DNA from 3 places in the Achromobacter sp. FW305-C-30-7 genome. Region 2 is predicted to be linked to each of the others. Evidence: predicted binding sites of a transcription regulator. Region 2 holds the regulator's gene; each other region holds the start of a gene.
The links. Region 2 encodes LexA, which represses DNA repair genes until DNA is damaged. Its sites were predicted from a motif close to ACTGTATNNNNATACAGT; they were not measured.
Positions count from the first base shown of each region.

Region 1 (6,308 bases), on a different contig from region 2:
AATGTCTACATTCATAAAATGAGGAAATCTCATACAATATGAGCTTATTCCCGATCCCTGCAGTCACCCATGCTTGAAATCCGCCATCTTGAAACGCTCACCGCCATCCGCGACGGCGGCAGCCTGCAGGAAGCCGCCGAGCGCCTGCATCTGACCCAGTCGGCCTTGTCGCACCAGTTGCGCGACCTGGAAACCCGGCTGGGCACTCCTTTGCTGAACCGCCGCACGCGGCCGGCCCGGCTGACGACGGCGGGCCTGCGGGTGCTGGCGCTGGCGGACGAGGTGCTGCCGCGCATCCGCGCGACGGAACGGGACCTGCAGCGGCTGGCCGCGGGCCGCACAGGGCGGCTGCACCTGGCGATCGACTGCCATTCCTGCTTTCAGTGGTTGATGCCGGCGCTGGATGCTTTCCGGGTGCAATGGCCGGACGTGGCGCTGGATCTGTCGGCGGCGTTTTCCTTCGCTCCCCTGCCCGCCCTGGTGCGCGGCGACCTGGATCTGGTCATTACGTCCGATCCCCAACCGCTGGACGCGGTGGAATACCTGCCGCTGTTCAAATATGAGTTGGTGCTGGCCGTGTCGGAATCCAATCCGCTGGCCGGCAGCAAGTTCGTCATGCCGGACCAGTTGGCCGACCAGACGCTGATCACCTACCCGGTGGACAAGCAGCGCCTGGACGTTTTCACGGCGTTCCTCGACCCGGCCGACGTGGAACCCGCCGCCATCCGGCGCGCGGAGCTCACACCCATCATTGCGCAACTGGTGGCCAGCAACCGCGGCGTGGCCGCGCTACCCAACTGGGCGCTGACGGAATACATGAATCAGGGCTGGCTGCGGCAGTGTCGACTGGGCCCGCAAGGCGTATGGCGCACGTTGTACGCCACGGTGCGCAGCGAAGACACGGACGCGTCGTATATCGATGAGTTCCTGACCATCACCCGGAATGTGTGCTTCAAGACCTTGTCGGGGATCAAATCGGCGAAATAGCGCCCCTGCCGTGCGCCGCCGATTCGCGATACATTAAAAAATAATAAGATTCAATTTGGCACATAAGGTTTAGAATGCTGCTCCCTCAATCCTTCGAGCCGGCAGCAAAACATGTTCTTGCAATCGTTGTTCTCAGCGCGCGTTATCGGGCGTTCGACCATTCTTGCTTCCATCGCCTTGCTGGCGGGTTGTGGCAACGTTCCGAACACGCTCCCGGTCCAGTACTCGCCTTCGTCGGTGATCAGCGCTGAAGGGGCTGTCGAAGTCGGTGACTTCACTTACGAACCCAACAAGAAAGAGACTGCTGAACAGCCCAAATCCCAGCGCTACGCCAACGCCGGCCTGTCGACCTCCCAGCAGGCCAGCTCACCGAACTCCGCTGGCAGCTACCGCGCTCCGCAAATCGCTCCGAATCAGGTCCGCAACACCGCGATCGGAAACATATTGCTCGAAAAGGACGTCAAGGACTTTGTCCGGGACGCCACCTTTGCCGAACTGCGCTTCATCGGCGTCAAGGTCAATGGCAACCAACAACGCCGTCTATTGACCGCCGAAGTCGAGGAATTCCTGGCGGACGACCTGGGTTATTCGGTGGACTGGACACTGCGTATTGCTTATGTCGTGACCGACAAGGCCACGCAGAAGCCCGTGTATACGCAAACCAAGGAAACCAAGCGACGCACGAACAAGTTCGCCAATTTCTTCACTTCGCTAAACGATTCGATACGGCTCAGCACCGAAGCCTTGGCCAAGGACCCGGACTTCCTGTCTGCCATCCAGGAATAAGGCCCGCCCCGCCCGCCGGCTCGCTTTTGGAAAATCCGCCGCGACGGATTTTCATAGGCATACGGACAAGCCCTGAGCAGGGCTGCTCAATCCTCGTCGCCCTCGCCCAGTATCCGGCGGATCACGTCATGCGCAAAGCCGCGGCTGGCCAGGAAGCGGGCCTGCTTGGCATAGGCTGCACGGTCTTCCGGCTTGGCGCTGAAGCGCTTCTTCCAGACCTCCAGCGCGCGGTCGTACTCGGTGGCCCGCAGCTGTTCGCGCAATTCGGCGACCTGGTTGTCGTCCACCCCGTGCTGGCGCAATTCCTGCACGATGCGCGCCGCCCCCTGGCGCGAGGCGCGCCGATGGACCAGGCTTTGCGCAAAACGCTCGGTGGACAGCCAGCCTTCCTTTTCCAGGGCATCGAGCACGGCCTCGATCTCGGCCGGATCCTCGGCGTGGGCGGCAAGCTTGCGCGCCAATTCCTCGCGGGCATGCTCGCGTCGCGACAGATAGCCTACGGCCCGCATCTTCAACGAAGGCCCCTTGCGGGCTGTTTGTCCATCGGCATCCGGGCCGTCCTCGGCCGCAGCGGCGCGGCGCCCGCGCCGCACACTACCCGCTTCCGAACTGCGGCTCCATGAATCCGGCGCCTCGCCGGATTCCACTTCCTGCTCGCGGCGCGCATCCGAAGTGCGGCGCAAGCCCTGGGGCTTGGCCACGGTTTCGAATTCATCGTCCAGCTTGGCGCGTAGGCGTTCGGCTGTAGCGGGCGGCGGTTTCCAGCTCATGCGTATCCTGCTTGCTATGCATAACGGCAGGCCCGTCCTGGCGCCTGCCGCACATGTTCGGGCTGCCCCGACGAGATATGCGGGCCGCTGGCGGCAGATATGAATCCGCTGCGCAAGGCCCGCCCCCGATCCGATTACTCTTCGGCGGTGTCTTCCGCGGTCGGCACGAACTCGGCCGCGCGGCTGACGATGCCCTGGTTCTCGCGGACGCGGTTCTCGATTTCGATGGCGAGTGCCTTGTGCTCTTTCAGGTACTCGCGGACATTGTCCTTGCCCTGGCCGATGCGGTTGCCGTTGTAGCTGTACCAGGCGCCGGACTTGTCCACGACGTTGGCGGCGACGCCCAGGTCGATGATTTCGCCTTCGCGCGAGATGCCGGCGCCGTACATGATGTCGAATTCGGCCTGCTTGAACGGCGGCGCGACCTTGTTCTTCACGACCTTGACGCGGGTTTCGTTGCCGACGACCTCGTCGCCCTTCTTGATGGAGCCGATGCGGCGGATGTCCAGGCGCACGGAGGCGTAGAACTTGAGCGCGTTGCCGCCGGTGGTGGTTTCGGGGTTGCCGAACATCACGCCGATCTTCATGCGGATCTGGTTGATGAAGATGACCATGCAGTTGGTCTTCTTGATGGTGGCGGTGAGCTTGCGCAGCGCCTGGCTCATCAGGCGGGCTTGCAGGCCGGGCAGGGAATCGCCCATTTCGCCTTCGATTTCGGCCTTGGGCACCAGCGCGGCCACCGAGTCGATGACGATCAGGTCAACCGAACCGGAGCGCACCAACGCATCGGTGATTTCCAGGGCCTGCTCGCCCGTGTCCGGCTGCGAGATCAGCAGGTCGGCCAGGTTCACGCCCAGCTTGGAGGCGTATTGCACGTCCAGCGCGTGTTCGGCGTCGACGAAGGCGCAGGTGCCGCCCAGCTTTTGCATTTCAGCGACCACTTGCAGGGTCAGCGTGGTCTTGCCCGAGGATTCCGGACCGTAGATTTCAACCACGCGGCCACGCGGCAGGCCACCGACGCCCAGCGCGATGTCCAGCCCCAGGGAGCCCGTGGAAACCACCTGGATGTCATGCGAAACATCGTTGTCGCCGTAGCGCATGATCGAGCCCTTGCCGAACTGCTTTTCGATCTGCGAAAGCGCGGCGGCAAGCGCCTTGGCCTTTTCCGATGCGGCGGCCTTGGTGGTTTTGTCGTCCATGTAGAGTCCTGTCTGTAACGTATCTGGTGTCTAGGGAAGTGCCGCAGGTTTAGGCGGGTGCTTTGAGCAACGGGTCAGATTATGGCATCGGATTATACTGTACATAAACCCAGTGTGCCAGTGTTTTGCACGTATACCCTGAGTGGCAAGCATGGCGCCCTATGCCAGAATGCCAGACGAACCCGGCGTTTTGTCCCCTTTGCGCCGCGGGGTCTTTTCTCACTGTAGCCCATGCGCATCCTGATCGCCGAAGACGACAGCATCCTGGCCGACGGCCTGTCCCGTTCGTTGCGCCACAATGGCTATGCCGTGGACGCTGTGCGCGATGGGCTGGCGGCCGATTCAGCGCTGGCGGCCCAGGCGTTCGACCTGCTCATCCTGGACCTCGGCCTGCCGCAACTGGCCGGGCTGGAAGTGCTGCGGCGCCTGCGCGCCCGGAACTCCGCCCTGCCGGTACTCATCCTGACGGCGGCCGACAGCATCGAGCAGCGCGTCAAGGGCCTGGACCTGGGCGCCGACGATTACATGGCCAAGCCTTTCGCGCTGTCCGAGCTCGAGGCCCGCGTGCGGGCCCTGACCCGGCGCGGCGCGGGCGGCGGCGCCACCATGATCAAGCACGGCCGCCTGCTGTTCGACCAGACAGGCCGCGTCGCCATGGTCGACGACCAGACCCTGGACCTGTCGGCGCGCGAAGTCAGCCTGCTCGAGATCCTCCTGACGCGCAGCGGCCGCATGGTCAGCAAGACCCAGCTGGTCGACCACCTGTGCGAATGGGGCGAAGAGGTCAGCACCAACGCCATCGAGGTCTACGTCCACCGCCTGCGCAAGAAGCTGGAACCCAGCGGCGTGAAGATCGTGACCGTGCGCGGCCTGGGCTACTGTCTTGAGCGGGACCAGGGTGCGGCGTACCTCGCAAGCTGAAGCGGCGCCGCCGGAAGCGCTGAACCAGGAAGCACTGGATGTCATGCGGGCGGGGGCCAAGGGTCCGAGCTTCGCGCCGCCGCAGCGCTCCCTGTTGGGCGAGATCCTGGACTGGATGCTGGCGCCGCTATTCCTCCTGTGGCCCATGAGCGTGGCCATCACCTACGTGGTGGCCCAGAACATCGCCAACGTTCCTTACGACCGCGCGCTGGCCAACAACCTCCACGTCCTGACCCTGCAGGTCCACGCGCAGGACGGCCGGGCCGTGCTGAAGATGACCGACACCGCACGCGAGGTGCTGCATGCCGACGAAACCGACAGCGTATTCTGGCTGGCGCTGGGCAGCCGCGGCGAATACCTGGGCGGCGACCGCGCGCTGCCCCTGCCCTCCACCGTGGGCCAGCCCCGCCCGGGCGAGGTGCAATACGAAGACGCCACCTTGCGCGGCTTCGGCATCCGGCTGGCGTTCACCTGGGTGGACCTGCACCTGCCCGATACGCAGCCGGCGCTGCTGATTGCGGCCGAGACCGTCGAAAAACGCACGCAGCTGGCCAACGACATCATCAAGGGCGTGATCATTCCGCAGTTCGTGGTACTGCCCGTCGCCGTGCTGCTGGTGTGGTTCGGGCTGTCGCGCGGGGTGGCGCCGTTGAACGCGCTGCAGCAGCGTCTGCGGGCGCGCCGGCCCGACGACCTTTCCCCCATCGACGAGCGCGCCGCGCCCACCGAAATCGCGCCCCTGGTGGCCGCCATGAACGACCTGCTGGACCGGCTGTCGTCCAACGTGCAGGCGCAGCGCCGCTTCGTCGCCGACGCCGCGCACCAGTTGAAGACGCCGCTGGCCGGGCTGCGCACTCAGGCCGAACTGGCCCTGCGCGACGCCAGCCCCGAGGAAATGCAGTCCAGCCTGCGCCAACTGGTGACCGGTTCTGAGCGCGCCACGCGCCTGGTGAACCAGCTGCTGTTGCTGGCCCGGGCCGAAAACCCCAGCGCCATCGGCCTCACGCGCACGGACATCAATACCATCGCCTACGAGCAGGCCATGCACTGGGTGCCGCAGGCGCTCGCACTGAGCACCGATCTGGGCTTCGAAGGCTCGGACCATCCGGTGGAGATCAACGGCAACCCCCTGCTGTTGGCCGAACTGCTCAACAACCTGGTGGACAACGCGCTGCGCTACACGCCGCGCGGCGGCCATATCACCGTGCGCGCGCAGGTCCAGGACGGGCATGCGGTGCTGGAGGTGGAAGACTCAGGCCCCGGCATTCCGCCAGAGGAACGCGAACGCGTGTTCGACCGCTTCTACCGCGTGCTGGGCACCCAGTCCGACGGCAGCGGACTGGGCCTCGCCATCGTGCGGGAGATTGCCCAGAAACATCAGGCCAGCGTCGAAATCAACGATCACCCCACGGCGCATTCGAACCTGCCCGGCATGCGCATCCGCGTGGTCTTTCCGCTCTATGCCGAGGCCCCGGATTCGTCCGCTGCACCCTAGGACTATCCCTAGCGCCCCAGGGGACAGTTACTTGTTGTTTCAATTTTAAGACTCAAGTAAGGATCTCGTCAGAACCTCGTCAGCCTCGCCCCCCAATGTTGCGTATAGCTCAATGTCGGTCTCGCCGGCTGCGGGCGGAGCACGGCGGAC
Region 1 is NZ_JBYSYI010000002.1:179,290-185,597, forward strand. It holds gene AC3WOB_RS07785 (LysR family transcriptional regulator) at 70-987, shown strand; gene AC3WOB_RS07790 (hypothetical protein) at 1,099-1,773, shown strand; gene recX (recombination regulator RecX) at 1,860-2,543, opposite strand; gene recA (recombinase RecA) at 2,678-3,742, opposite strand; gene AC3WOB_RS07805 (response regulator transcription factor) at 3,974-4,663, shown strand; gene AC3WOB_RS07810 (sensor histidine kinase) at 4,779-6,158, shown strand.
Region 1: recA (recombinase RecA) is a predicted target of LexA. The motif match lies at 3,839-3,856, and genes of this name have one in related genera.

Region 2 (6,308 bases):
GGTAGTCGATCAAGGTAGGCGGAGGTTCGCCTGGCGCCGCGCCCGACAGATGGCGGGAATAATTTTCGATGCCCTTGCAGAAACCCAGTTCCTGGAGCATTTCCAGGTCAAAACGGGTGCGCTGCTCCAGCCGCTGGGCCTCGACCAGATGGCCGTCGTCGACGAAGCGTTTGACGCGTTCGCGCAGCTCTTCCTTGATGGTTTCGATGGCGCGCAGCACGGTATCGCGCGGCGTGACGTAGTGCGAACCGGGATAGACGGTGAAACGCGGCAGCTTCTGGCGGATGCGGCCGGTCAGCGGGTCGAACAGCTCCAGGCTTTCGATTTCGTCGTCGAACAGCGTCAGGCGCAGCGCCAGCTCCGGACTTTCCGCCGGGAAAATGTCGATAGTCTCGCCGCGCACCCGAAAAACGCCACGGGTGAACTCGGCGTCGTTGCGGGTGTACTGCATGGCCACCAGGCGCGCCAGGATCTCGCGGCGGGCGATCTGATCCCCAGCGCGCAGGATCAGCACCATGGCATGGTAGTCGCCCGGGTTGCCGATACCGTAGATGCACGACACGGTGCCCACGATGATGGTGTCGCGGCGCTCCAGCAGGCTCTTGGTCGCGGACAGCCGCATCTGCTCGATGTGTTCATTGATGGACGAATCCTTTTCGATGAACAGGTCGCGCGTCGGGACGTAGGCCTCAGGCTGGTAGTAGTCGTAATACGAAACAAAGTACTCGACCGCGTTCTTCGGGAAGAACTCCCGCATCTCGGCGTACAACTGGGCGGCCAGCGTCTTGTTGGGGGCCAGCACCAGCGCCGGCCGTCCCATGCGGGCGATCACGTTGGCCATGGTGTAGGTCTTGCCGGAGCCCGTCACGCCCAAAAGCGTCTGGAACATCAGGCCGTCCTCTACCCCCTGCGTCAGCCCCTCGATGGCGGTGGGCTGATCCCCGGCCGGCGGATAGGGTTGGTACAGATGAAACGGGCTGCCCGGGAAGTCGATGAATCCAGGGCCTGGCGCGGACGGGTCCGCCACGGCCGATGCCGCCACGGGATCGGCCGCCGGGTTCGCCGCAGCCCCCGCCGTAATCGGGTCTATTGCGCTCTTAGGCATGCTAGACTCTTCCAGGGTAAACCCCTCATTATCCACAGCAGCCTGTACTGCGTCCACCCACCTCATCAGACTCCCATGAGCACCCTTTTCGATTCCGTCGAACTCGCGCCGCGCGACCCCATTCTTGGCCTGAACGAACAATACAACGCTGATACGCGTCCCGGTAAGGTGAATCTGGGCGTGGGCGTGTACTACGACGATCAGGGTCGCATTCCCCTGCTGGGCGCGGTGCGCAAGGCCGAGGCCGCCCGCATCGAGGCCGCCGCCGCCCGCGGCTACCTGCCGATCGAAGGCATCGCCGGCTACAACACCGGCGCGCAAGCCCTGTTGCTGGGCAAGGATTCGGCGCTGGCCGCCGCCGGCCGCGTGCTGACCACCCAGGCCCTGGGCGGAACCGGCGCGCTGAAGATCGGCGCCGACTTCCTGCGCCAGCTGCTGCCGACCTCCAAGGTCCTGATCAGCGATCCCAGCTGGGAAAACCACCGCGCCCTGTTCGAGCGCGCCGGTTTCGAGGTCGGCACCTATTCGTATTACGACGCCACCACCCGCGGCCTGAACTTCGACGCCATGCTGGCCGACCTGAAGGCAGCCCCGGCCAAGACCGTCGTCGTGCTGCATGCCTGCTGCCACAACCCCACCGGCGTGGACCCCACCGCCGACCAGTGGAAGCAGATCGCCGCCGTCGTCAAGGAAAACAAGCTGGTCCCGTTCCTGGACATCGCCTACCAGGGTTTCGGCGACGGCCTGACCGAAGACGCCTCGGTCGTGCGCATGTTCGCCGACCTGGACCTGACCATGTTCATCAGCTCGTCGTTCTCGAAATCGTTCTCGCTGTACGGCGAACGCGTGGGCGCGCTGACGGTCGTGGCCGGCAGCAAGGACGAAGCCACCCGCGTGCTGAGCCAGCTCAAGCGCGTGATCCGCACCAACTACTCCAACCCGCCCACCCACGGCGGCACGGTGGTGTCGACGGTCCTGAACACGCCTGAACTCTTCGCCATGTGGGAAGAGGAACTGGCCGGCATGCGCGACCGCATCCGCGAGATGCGCAAGCAACTGGTCGACAAGATCAAGGAACACGGCGGCAAGCAGGACTTCAGCTTCGTGCTGCAGCAGCGCGGCATGTTCTCGTACTCGGGCCTGACCGCCGCGCAAGTGGATCGCCTGCGCGAAGAGCATGGTGTCTACGCCGTGTCCAGCGGCCGCATCTGCGTCGCCGCGCTGAACAGCGGCAACATCGACAAGGTCGCCAAGGGCATCGCAGCAGTGCTTTAAGGCCGCTTGCCGCGCACAGGCCCATCCGGGCCTGCCGCCAGGAACGGGACCTTCGGGTCCCGTTTTTCTTTTGGCGCGGGCCGGCTTTTTCTTATGGCGCGGGCCGGCTTTTTCTTTTGGCTCGGGCCGGCTTGCTTTTTTGCGCTGTGTCCCCCAGAATGGCGCTGTATATATGTACAGTCCGCTAGCACCGGATCATCGCCATGGCCAGCAAACTCACTGATCGCCAACAACAAATCCTGGACCTCATCCGGCAGACCGTCGCACGCACCGGCTTCCCGCCGACGCGCGCCGAAATCGCCCTGGCCCTGGGTTTCCGTTCCCCCAATGCAGCGGAAGATCACCTCAAGGCGCTGGCGCGCAAGGGCGCCATCGAACTGACGGCGGGCGCCTCTCGCGGCATCCGCCTGAAAGACACCTCCCCTGCCTCCACGCAAAGCTCGCTACCGATGCCGGGCCTGGCGCAGTTACTGCTGCCCCTGGTCGGCCGCGTGGCTGCGGGCAGCCCCATCCTGGCCGCCGAGCACGTCGAACGGGAAGTGGGCGTGGACCCCAACCTGTTCGCTCAGGCGCCCGACTACCTGCTCAAGGTCCGCGGCATGAGCATGCGCGATGCCGGCATCCTGGAAGGCGACCTGCTCGCCGTGAAGAAAGCCTCGGAAGCCCGCAACGGCCAGATCGTGGTGGCTCGCCTGGGCGACGACGTCACGGTCAAGCGGCTGCAGCGCCAGAACGGCCACATCGAACTCCTGCCCGAAAACCCCGATTTCGAACCCATCGTGGTCGAAGCCGGCCAGGATTTCGCGCTGGAGGGCATCGCAGTAGGCCTGATCCGCACACACGCACTGCACTAGACCCCGGCGTTCTGCGTCCGCGCACCACGCAAAAAAACCCCGCCGATTTTCTTGGCGGGGTTTTTTGTTGAAGGCCCTGTCTTGGAGAAACGCCACCCGAGGGCGGCGTCCTCCAGGCGTTCATCAGTGCTTGAGCACCGGATCGGTCGAACCGGGTTCGGCAGGCTTGGCCACCAGGGGTTCCTTGACGGCCTCTTCCTCGGCCAGGGGCTCCGGCAGACGCTCCAAGGCCATTTCCAGCACCTTGTCGATCCAGCGCACCGGCACGATTTCAAGGTGGTTCTTGACGTTGTCCGGGATTTCCGCCAAGTCCTTGACGTTTTCTTCCGGGATCAAGACCGTCTTGATGCCGCCACGGTGAGCTGCAAGCAGCTTTTCCTTCAGGCCGCCGATGGGCAGGACTTCGCCGCGCAGCGTGATCTCGCCGGTCATGGCGACGTCGGCGCGCACCGGGATGCGCGACAAGGCCGACACCATGGCCGTGGTGATCGCGATACCCGCGGACGGACCGTCCTTGGGTGTCGCGCCTTCCGGCACGTGCACGTGCATGTCGTGCTTCTCGAAGACGCTGTCGGCAAAGCCCAGGCGGCGGGCGCGCGAACGCACCACCGTGCGGGCCGCTTCGACCGATTCCTTCATCACGTCGCCCAGCGAACCGGTGCGTTGGATGACGCCCTTGCCCGGCATGTCCGCGACTTCGATCGTCAGCAGATCGCCGCCGACTTCGGTCCAGGCCAGACCCGTCACCTGACCGATCTGGTTTTCCTTTTCGGCCATGCCGAAGGCGTAACGGCGCACGCCCAGGAAATCGCTCAGGTTGTCGCCCGTGACGTTGACCGGCTTGACCTCGACGGTCTTGCCTTCAGCCTTGGCGCGGTCGTTCTGGGTCAGCAACTGTTTGATGACCTTGCGGCAGATCTTGCCCACTTCGCGCTCGAGCGCACGCACGCCGGCTTCGCGGGTGTAGTAACGCACGATGTCGCGCAGCGCGCTGTCGTCGACCGTGAGTTCGCTATCCTTCACGCCGTTGTTCTTCATCAGCTTGGGCAGCAGATGGTCGCGGGCGATGTGGATCTTCTCTTCCTCGGTATAACCCGACAGGCGGATCACTTCCATGCGGTCCAGCAGGGCCGGCGGAATGTTCAGCGTGTTGCTGGTAGCCACGAACATCACGTCGGACAGGTCGAAGTCGACTTCGATGTAATGGTCCTGGAATGTATGGTTCTGTTCCGGATCCAGCACTTCGAGCAGCGCCGAGGAGGGATCGCCACGGAAATCCATGCCCAGCTTGTCGATTTCGTCGAGCAGGAACAAGGGATTGCGCACGCCGACCTTGGACATGTTCTGGACGATCTTGCCAGGCATGGAGCCGATGTACGTACGACGATGGCCGCGGATCTCGGCTTCGTCGCGCACGCCGCCCAGCGCCATACGCACGAACTTGCGGTTCGTTGCCTTGGCGATGGACTGGCCGAGCGAGGTCTTGCCCACGCCAGGAGGGCCGACCAGGCACAGGATGGGCGCCTTCACCTTGTCCACGCGCTGTTGCACGGCAAGATATTCGAGGATCCGTTCCTTGACCTTTTCCAGACCGTAGTGGTCGTTGTCCAGCACCGTTTCCGCGTTGCTGATGGAATTGTTGATCTTGCTCTTCTTCCTCCAGGGGAGGTTGATGAGCGTATCGATGTAGTTGCGCACCACGGTGGCTTCGGCCGACATGGGCGACATGAGCTTGAGCTTCTTGAGCTCGGCATCGGCCTTCTTGCGCGCCTCTTTGGGCATGTGGGCAGCGATGATCTTCTTTTCAAGCTCTTCGATGTCCGCGCCCTCTTCGCCTTCGCCCAACTCTTTCTGAATGGCCTTGACCTGCTCATTCAGGTAGTAGTCGCGCTGGCTCTTTTCCATCTGCTTCTTCACGCGGCCGCGAATCCGCTTTTCGACCTGGAGGATGTCGATTTCGGTTTCGAGTTGCGTGAGCAGGCCTTCGAGGCGCTCGGAGGTGCCGACGATCTCGAGCATCTTCTGCTTCTGCTCGAGCTTCAGGGGAAGATGTGCGGCGATCGTGTCGGCCAGGCGCCCGGCATCATCAATGCCAGCCAGCGAGGTCAGGATCTCCGGGGGGATCTTCTTGTTCAGTTTTACGTACTGCTCGAACTGAGCCACGATGGCGCGGCGCAGGGCCTCGGTCTCGGAGCCTTGCATGGCGTCCGGTTCGATCGGGCTCACCTGGCAGGTGAAGTGCGAATCGGCGTCTTCGATGCTGTTGATACGGGCGCGCTGGGTGCCTTCGACCAGCACCTTGACGGTGCCGTCGGGCAATTTGAGCATCTGCAGGATGCCGGCTACGCAGCCGATCTCGTAGACGTCTTCGGGGGTGGGATCATCCTTGCCGGCGGATTTCTGGGCCACGAGCATGATGCTCTTGCCCGCTTCCATCGCAACCTCGAGCGCGCGGATAGAGCGCGGACGGCCGACGAACAGCGGGATGACCATGTGCGGAAACACCACGACGTCGCGCAGTGGGAGCAGGGGCAGGTCGATCGGGTCGGAAGGCAGGGTCTGGCTGGCAGACATAGGAGGTTCCTCGGTATGACTCGGCGTATCGGGGACGGGAGATCCGGGTATACCCGGGCAATCCACGTCGGTTACGTCTGTTATGGGAACAATAGCCGAAAATTCAAGATCTCGGCGCCCGGATAACCCAAAGGCTGGAAAAAACCCCGGGGCGGCACTCCCAGTATGCAAGCGTCGCGCCTGCGGGAAAAGCGTGTTTGCACCCGGGAATGCGCCTTAGGCAAAAAAACCCGTTACAGGAACGGGCTTTTTTGAAATATCAGGCTGCGGCATCGCGGACTTCTCCGCGCTCTGGCTTGTCGGCAGCCGCGTCCTCGTCGGCGTAGATGAGCAATGGCTTGCCCTCGCCTTCGATGGCGCCCTCGTCCAGCACCACGCGCTTGACGTTGCCTTGAGAAGGCAGGTCATACATGGTGTCGAGCAGGGCCTGCTCGATGATGGAACGCAGGCCGCGCGCGCCCGTCTTGCGGCGCAGCGCCTTGCGGGCGATCGCCTTCAGG
Region 2 is NZ_JBYSYI010000008.1:83,404-89,711, reverse strand. It holds gene uvrB (excinuclease ABC subunit UvrB) at 1-1,105, opposite strand, end outside; gene AC3WOB_RS23830 (amino acid aminotransferase) at 1,181-2,380, shown strand; gene lexA (transcriptional repressor LexA) at 2,584-3,234, shown strand; gene lon (endopeptidase La) at 3,358-5,808, opposite strand; gene clpX (ATP-dependent Clp protease ATP-binding subunit ClpX) at 6,068-6,308, opposite strand, start outside.

Region 3 (6,308 bases), on a different contig from region 2:
GGCCAGCCGCCTGTTCCAGTACGGCAAGACCGACTACCTGACGGTGTTGGACGCCGAACGCACGCTGGCTACCAATGAAAGCGCGCTGGCCGCCTCGCAGGCCGACCTCAGCAACGACCAGATCGCGCTGTTCCTGGCGCTGGGCGGCGGCTGGGAAAAGTGATCAATGCACCGAGGCGCCGTCCGGCGGCGTCTGGTTCAGGCCCAGCGCGGCCTCCCAACTGCGCAGCGGCACGCAGGTCTTCAGGCGCACGATGGCGCGCTCGATCAAGGCCGGATGCAGCGCGTGCCCCACATTGCTGGCGATATCGATGGTCGAATCCCCGTGCAGTTCGCTCAGGCGCGCCTGGGCGGCCTGGATGTGGTCCACGCTCATGATGGGATCGGCCTCGCCATGCAGCAGGTGCAGCGTGGTGTACTGCGGCGCGGACTTGGGCAGCTGCGCATAGCGGCCTGAAAACGCGATCACGCGGCCAGCCATGCCGTCGTGCGCCTGCACCAGTTCCAGCGCCATGATGGCGCCCTGCGAAAAACCCGCCAGCGCCGTGTCCGATTGCAGCAGGCCGAAGCGCGCCTGCGCCTCGCGCATATAGGCTTCCAGGGGCGGCAGCGCCCGCGCCACGCGCTCGGGGCGGTTTTCCTCGGTCACGCCGCGCACCGAGAACCATTGCCGGCCCTCGCCGCCGCCGTCGAAAGGCTCGAACCCCTGGGGCACCAGCACCGCCGCGCTGGGGAACGCCGCGCGCACCGCCTGCGCCAGGGGTTGCATGTCAGCGGGGGTGCCGCCCACGCCGTGCAGCAGGATGAACAGCTGGCGCACGTCGACGCCGGCATCGGGAAGGAATTCGATAGAAGAGGAAGACGCCATGAAACCGCTCCGTGCTGGCTGGGGCCGCCGAACAGCCCCGGAATAGCCGCATTGTAAAATGCGCGCCTTGAAGCAACCTTTGCCGCACCGCCACGGACCGGCTGGCTTGCGGCGTTGCCCGGCGGGCAGGCCCGCATGCCCGTGCCTGATGGGTCCGCCGCCCCGGCAACCACCTACCCAGCAATGCAAACTCCGACGACAGAATCCGGCGCCACGCCTGCCAGCCAGAACCAGCTGCATCGCGTGCTCAAGGCGCGCCACCTCACGATGATAGCGTTAGGTGGCGCCATCGGCACCGGCCTGTTCGTGGCCTCCGGCGCGGCCATCGCCCAGGCGGGCCCGGGCGGCGCGCTGATGGTCTACCTGGCCATCGGCCTGATGGTCTACTTCATCATGACCAGTCTGGGCGAACTGGCCACCTTCATGCCGGTATCGGGCTCCTTCTGCACCTATGCCTCGCGCTATGTGGATGGCGGCTTCGGCTTTGCGCTGGGCTGGAACTTCTGGATCAGCTGGGCCACGGTCGTGGCGGTGGACGTGGTCGCCGCGCAACTGGTCATGGCCTACTGGTTCCCCGACACGCCCGGCTGGATCTGGAGCGTGGCCTTCCTGGCCCTGACCTTCGGCCTGAACGCCTTCTCCGCGCGCAGCTTCGGCGAGGCCGAATACTGGTTCGCCATCATCAAGGTCGTGGCCGTGCTGTGCTTCATCGGCGTCGGGCTGGCGATGCTGGTCGGCATCATCCATGGCGGCACGACGGTAGGCCTGGCGAACTGGACCATCGGCGACGCGCCCTTCGTGGGCAACGCGGCCACCTGGGTGGGCGTGGCGATGGTGGTGGCCTATTCGTTCCAGGGCACCGAACTGGTGGCCGTGGCCGCCGGCGAATCCGAGAACCCCCGCCGCAACGTGCCGCGCGCGATCAACCACGTGTTCTGGCGCATTCTGCTGTTCTACGTGCTGGCCATCCTGATCATCGGCCTGCTGCTGCCCTATACCGACCCGCAACTGCTGCGCAACGAAGTGGAAGACATCGCGGTCAGCCCCTTCACGCTGGTATTCCAGCACGCGGGGCTGCTGTCGGCGGCCACCGTGATGAACGCGGTGATCCTGACCTCGGTGCTGTCGGCCGGCAATTCCGGCATGTACGCGGCGACGCGGATGCTGTTCAACATGGCGGTGGAAGGCCAAGCGCCCGCCCTGTTCCGGCGCGTCACCCGCAGCGGCGTGCCGCTGTACGCGCTGATGGCCACCGCGCTGCTGGCCTGCCTGTGCCTGTTCAGCCTGGTGTACAGCCCCAAGGCGGTCTACATCTGGCTGCTGAACTTCGCCGGCATGACGGAATTCATCGTGTGGCTGAGCATCGCCGTCAGCCATTACCGCTTCCGCCAGGGCTATGTGAAGCACGGCTACGACACCGCCGACCTGCCCTACAAGGCCGGCCTGTTCCCCTTCGGCCCGCTGCTCGCCTTCGTCCTGTGCCTGCTGGTCACGCTGGGCCAGAACTACCAGGCCTTCCTGCAAGACCGCATCGACTGGATCGGCGTGATCTCCACCTACCTGGCGATTCCGCTGTTCCTGGCCTTGTGGATCGGCCACCGGCTGGTGCGCAAGTCGCACTGGATCCGGTACGAGGATATGCGGTTTTATGGGCTGGATCTGGATCGCGCGGCGGGGACGGAGACCTCGGTATCTACTGCGGAGAACGCCCGGGCTTGACCGTGGATCCGCGTGCCTGAAGCGACTAACATCGCACTCAACACGGCCCACCCCTCTGCATCGAAAGGTGTACGGGTGGGTTTTCTTTTGGGCTACGGCGTTACCGGCGCAAAACTATTCGCGGCACGCTCCGCCCCTTTTAACTACTGTATATACATACAGCTATAATGATGCATCGGCCACTACCCCGGTTCCTGCCATCCAGGAACCGATTGCCATGCAGTCCCCAGAACGTATCCATCCCGCGTTGTGGCGCGCCACCCAGTTGGCCCAAAGCGCCGCCCGCACCCTGCCCACCGGGCACGCCGCGCTGTCCGCCGAGCTGCCGGACGGCGGCTGGCCGCTGAGTTCCCTGATCGAATTGATGGCCCCGCATCCCGGCATCGGTGAAATCCGCCTGTTGCGTCCGGCGCTGGCCCAGCTGGAAACACGCCGCGCCATCGCGCTGGTGCAGCCGCCGCACGCGCCTCACATCGCCAGCTGGATGAGCTGGCGGCTGGATCCGCGCCAATTGCTCTGGGTCGCGCCGGAAAAACCCGTGGACGCGCTCTGGGCCGCCGAACAGATCCTGAAGAACGGCAGCTGCGGCGCCCTGATCTGCTGGCTACCCCACGTGCGCCCCGAATCCCTGCGCCGCCTGCACCTGGCCGCCCAGGCCAGCGACCTGCTGTTCATCGCCGTGCGCCCCAGCAGCGCGGCGCAGAACGCCACGCCCGCGCCCTTGCGGCTGGCGCTTGCGCCGGCCGCGGGCGGCCTGTCCGTGCACATCCTGAAGCGCCGCGGGCCTGCCTGCGACACCCCGCTATACGTGGGCCTGGAATCGGGCGCCACCACACCTGTTACTCCCCGCCATGCGCCTCTGGATCGCCGCCTTCCTGCGCTGCCTGCCGCTGGACGCACTGCGCCCGCACTGGCCGCTTGAGGGGCAGGCGTTCGCGGTCCTGGAACAGGAACGCGTCGCCGCCCTGACGCCCGCCGCCCGCCGGGCCGGCGTCAAGCCGGGCATGCGCCGCGCCGGCGCGGCCGCCATCGCCCCCGAGGTCGAGCTGCTGCCCCGCGATGTCCAGGCCGAGGCCGAAGCATTACAGGGCGCGGCGCTGGCGCTGCTGCAATACACGCCCGAAATCGCCCTGGCCGACGATGACACCCTGCTCCTGAACGTGAGCGCCAGCCTGATGCTCTTCCGCGGCCCGAAGGCGCTGCACCGGCGGGTGACGGCTACCTTGCGCGCCCTGGACCTGCGCGTCTCACTAGGCATGGCGCCCACCGCCGCCGGCGCCTGGCTGCTGGCGCGCAGCCCCGGCCGGCGCGCGCCCCGACGCACCCTGACGCTGCCCACGCTGACCCGGCGGCTGGACGCCCTGCCGCTCACCCTGCTGCCGCAGGCGCAGACCCGCCGCGACTGGCTCGACGACATCGGCTGCCATACCCTGGCGGACCTGCGCGCCCTGCCGCGCGCGGGCCTGCAACGGCGCAGCGCCCCCGAACTGCTCCAGGCCCTGGACGCCGCCTACGGCCAGGCGCCCGAACTGCATCGCTGGATCGAGCCGCCGCACCAGTTCTCGCGCCGCATCGAACTCACGGACTACGTCGAGCACACCGACGCGGTGCTGGCGGTGGCGCGCCGCCTGGCCGAACAGCTGGGCGGCTGGCTCAGCGCCCGACAACTGGCGGTGCGCCGCGTGGTGCTCAGCATGGAGCACGAACGCGGCCGCCACGCCCGGCCGCCCACCGAACTGGAGCTGGCCCTGGCCCAGCCGGTGTGGCAGGCGCCGCAGATCCTCCACCTGCTGCGGGAAAAGCTGGCCCGTTTCACGCTGGAAGCGCCCGTGATCGCCGTGATGCTGCTGGCGCCCGACACGGTCGAGCAGCCCGCCGCCAGCACCACCCTGTTCCCCGAGCCCGGCGGCACGCCCGCCGACCATGCCCGGCTGCTGGACCTGCTGGTCGCGCGGCTGGGCCGCGATCAGGTGCGCCACGCCCATCCGGTTCCCGATCACCGCCCCGAGGCCGCCAACGCCTGGGGCGACGCGCTGTCGCCGCCCCAGCGGCCCGCCCCCCTGCCCGTCTTGCTGGACCGGCCCTTCTGGCTGCTGGACCCGCCGCTGCCCTTGAAGCTGTCCGGCCATCGCCCGCAATACGGCGGCCAGGCGCTGCGGCTGATGCGCGGCCCGGAACGCATCGAAAGCGGCTGGTGGGATCCGGCCCTGACCGTGCGCGACTACTTCGTCGCCGAGGACGCCGCCGCCGCGCGCTACTGGATCTACCGCGAGCGCGACGACGAACACGCCCGCTGGTTCCTGCATGGGCTCTACGCCTGAAGCGGCATGCGCATGGACGACGACAATACCCCCGGCATCCTGGCGCAGCTGCCCGGCTACGCCGAGTTGCAATGCCAGTCCAATTTTTCTTTCCTGCAGGGCGCTTCGCACCCCGAGGAACTGATCGACCGCGCCGCCGAGCTGGGCTATGCCGCCCTCGCCATCACCGACGAATGCTCGCTGGCGGGCGTGGTCCGCGCCCACGTGGAGGCCCGCGCCCGCAAGCTGCCGCTCATCATCGGCGCCACCTTCCAGCTGCGCGCCGCGCCCGACGCCGCGCCGCTGGGCCTGACCCTGCTGGCGCAAACGCGCGAGGGCTACGGCAACCTGTCCGAATTGATCACCCTGGCCCGTACCCGCGCGCCCAAGGGCGAATACCGGCTGGCGCCCGAAGACCTCACCGATCCGCCCGCGGGCTACGCCCATCTGCGCCACCTGCCCGAATGCCTGGCCATCCTGAGTCCCGCCTACGGCACCGATGCCGACCGCATGGCCGAGCAGGCGCGCTGGCTGGCGCGCGTCTTCCCCCACCGCGCCTGGGTCGGGCTGACCCTGCTGCACCGCTCGCGCGACGACCTGCACCGCGCCGCAGTCGAACAAGCCGCGCAGGCCGCGGAACTGCCCCTCGTGGCCTTGGGCCAGGTGCAGATGCACCTGCGTTCACGCAAGCCGCTGCACGACACGCTGACCGGCATCCGCACCCGCCAGCCGGTGTCGCAATGCGGCTACGAACTGTCCGGCAACGCCGAGCAGCACCTGCGCACGCGCATGCGGCTGGCCAACCTGTACCCGCCGCAAGCGATGGCCCAGACGCTGGCCGTGGCCCGCCGCTGCGCCTTCTCATTGGACGAGCTGCGCTACGAATACCCGGACGAGATCATTCCGCGCGGCCACACGCCGGCGACCTATCTGCGCCAGGAAACCCTGGCCGGAGCCGCCCGCCGCTTTCCTTTGGGCACGCCGGACAGCGTCACCGCGCAGATCGAAAAAGAACTGGCCCTGATCACGGACCTGCACTACGAAGCCTATTTCCTGACGGTCTACGACATCGTCCAGTTCGCCCGCGGCCAGGGCATCCTGTGCCAGGGCCGCGGGTCGGCCGCCAACTCCGCGGTCTGCTATTGCCTGGGCATCACCGAAGTGGACCCGGTGCGCGGCAACAACCTGTTCGAACGCTTCATCAGCAAGGAACGCAACGAACCGCCCGACATCGACGTGGACTTCGAGCACCAGCGCCGCGAAGAGGTCATCCAGTACATCTACGGCAAATATGGTCGCGAGCGCGCCGCGCTGACCGCCGTGGTCATCTCCTACCGCCCGCGCAGCGTGTTGCGCGATACCGGCAGCGCGCTGGGCGTGGACCTCGGTGTCATCGACGCCGTGGCGCGCGCCCACCAATG
Region 3 is NZ_JBYSYI010000003.1:639,565-645,872, forward strand. It holds gene AC3WOB_RS13630 (efflux transporter outer membrane subunit) at 1-163, shown strand, start outside; gene ypfH (esterase) at 164-868, opposite strand; gene AC3WOB_RS13640 (amino acid permease) at 1,052-2,587, shown strand; gene imuA (translesion DNA synthesis-associated protein ImuA) at 2,805-3,509, shown strand; gene AC3WOB_RS13650 (Y-family DNA polymerase) at 3,439-4,908, shown strand; gene AC3WOB_RS13655 (error-prone DNA polymerase) at 4,915-6,308, shown strand, end outside.
Region 3: imuA (translesion DNA synthesis-associated protein ImuA) is a predicted target of LexA. The motif match lies at 2,733-2,750, and genes of this name have one in related genera.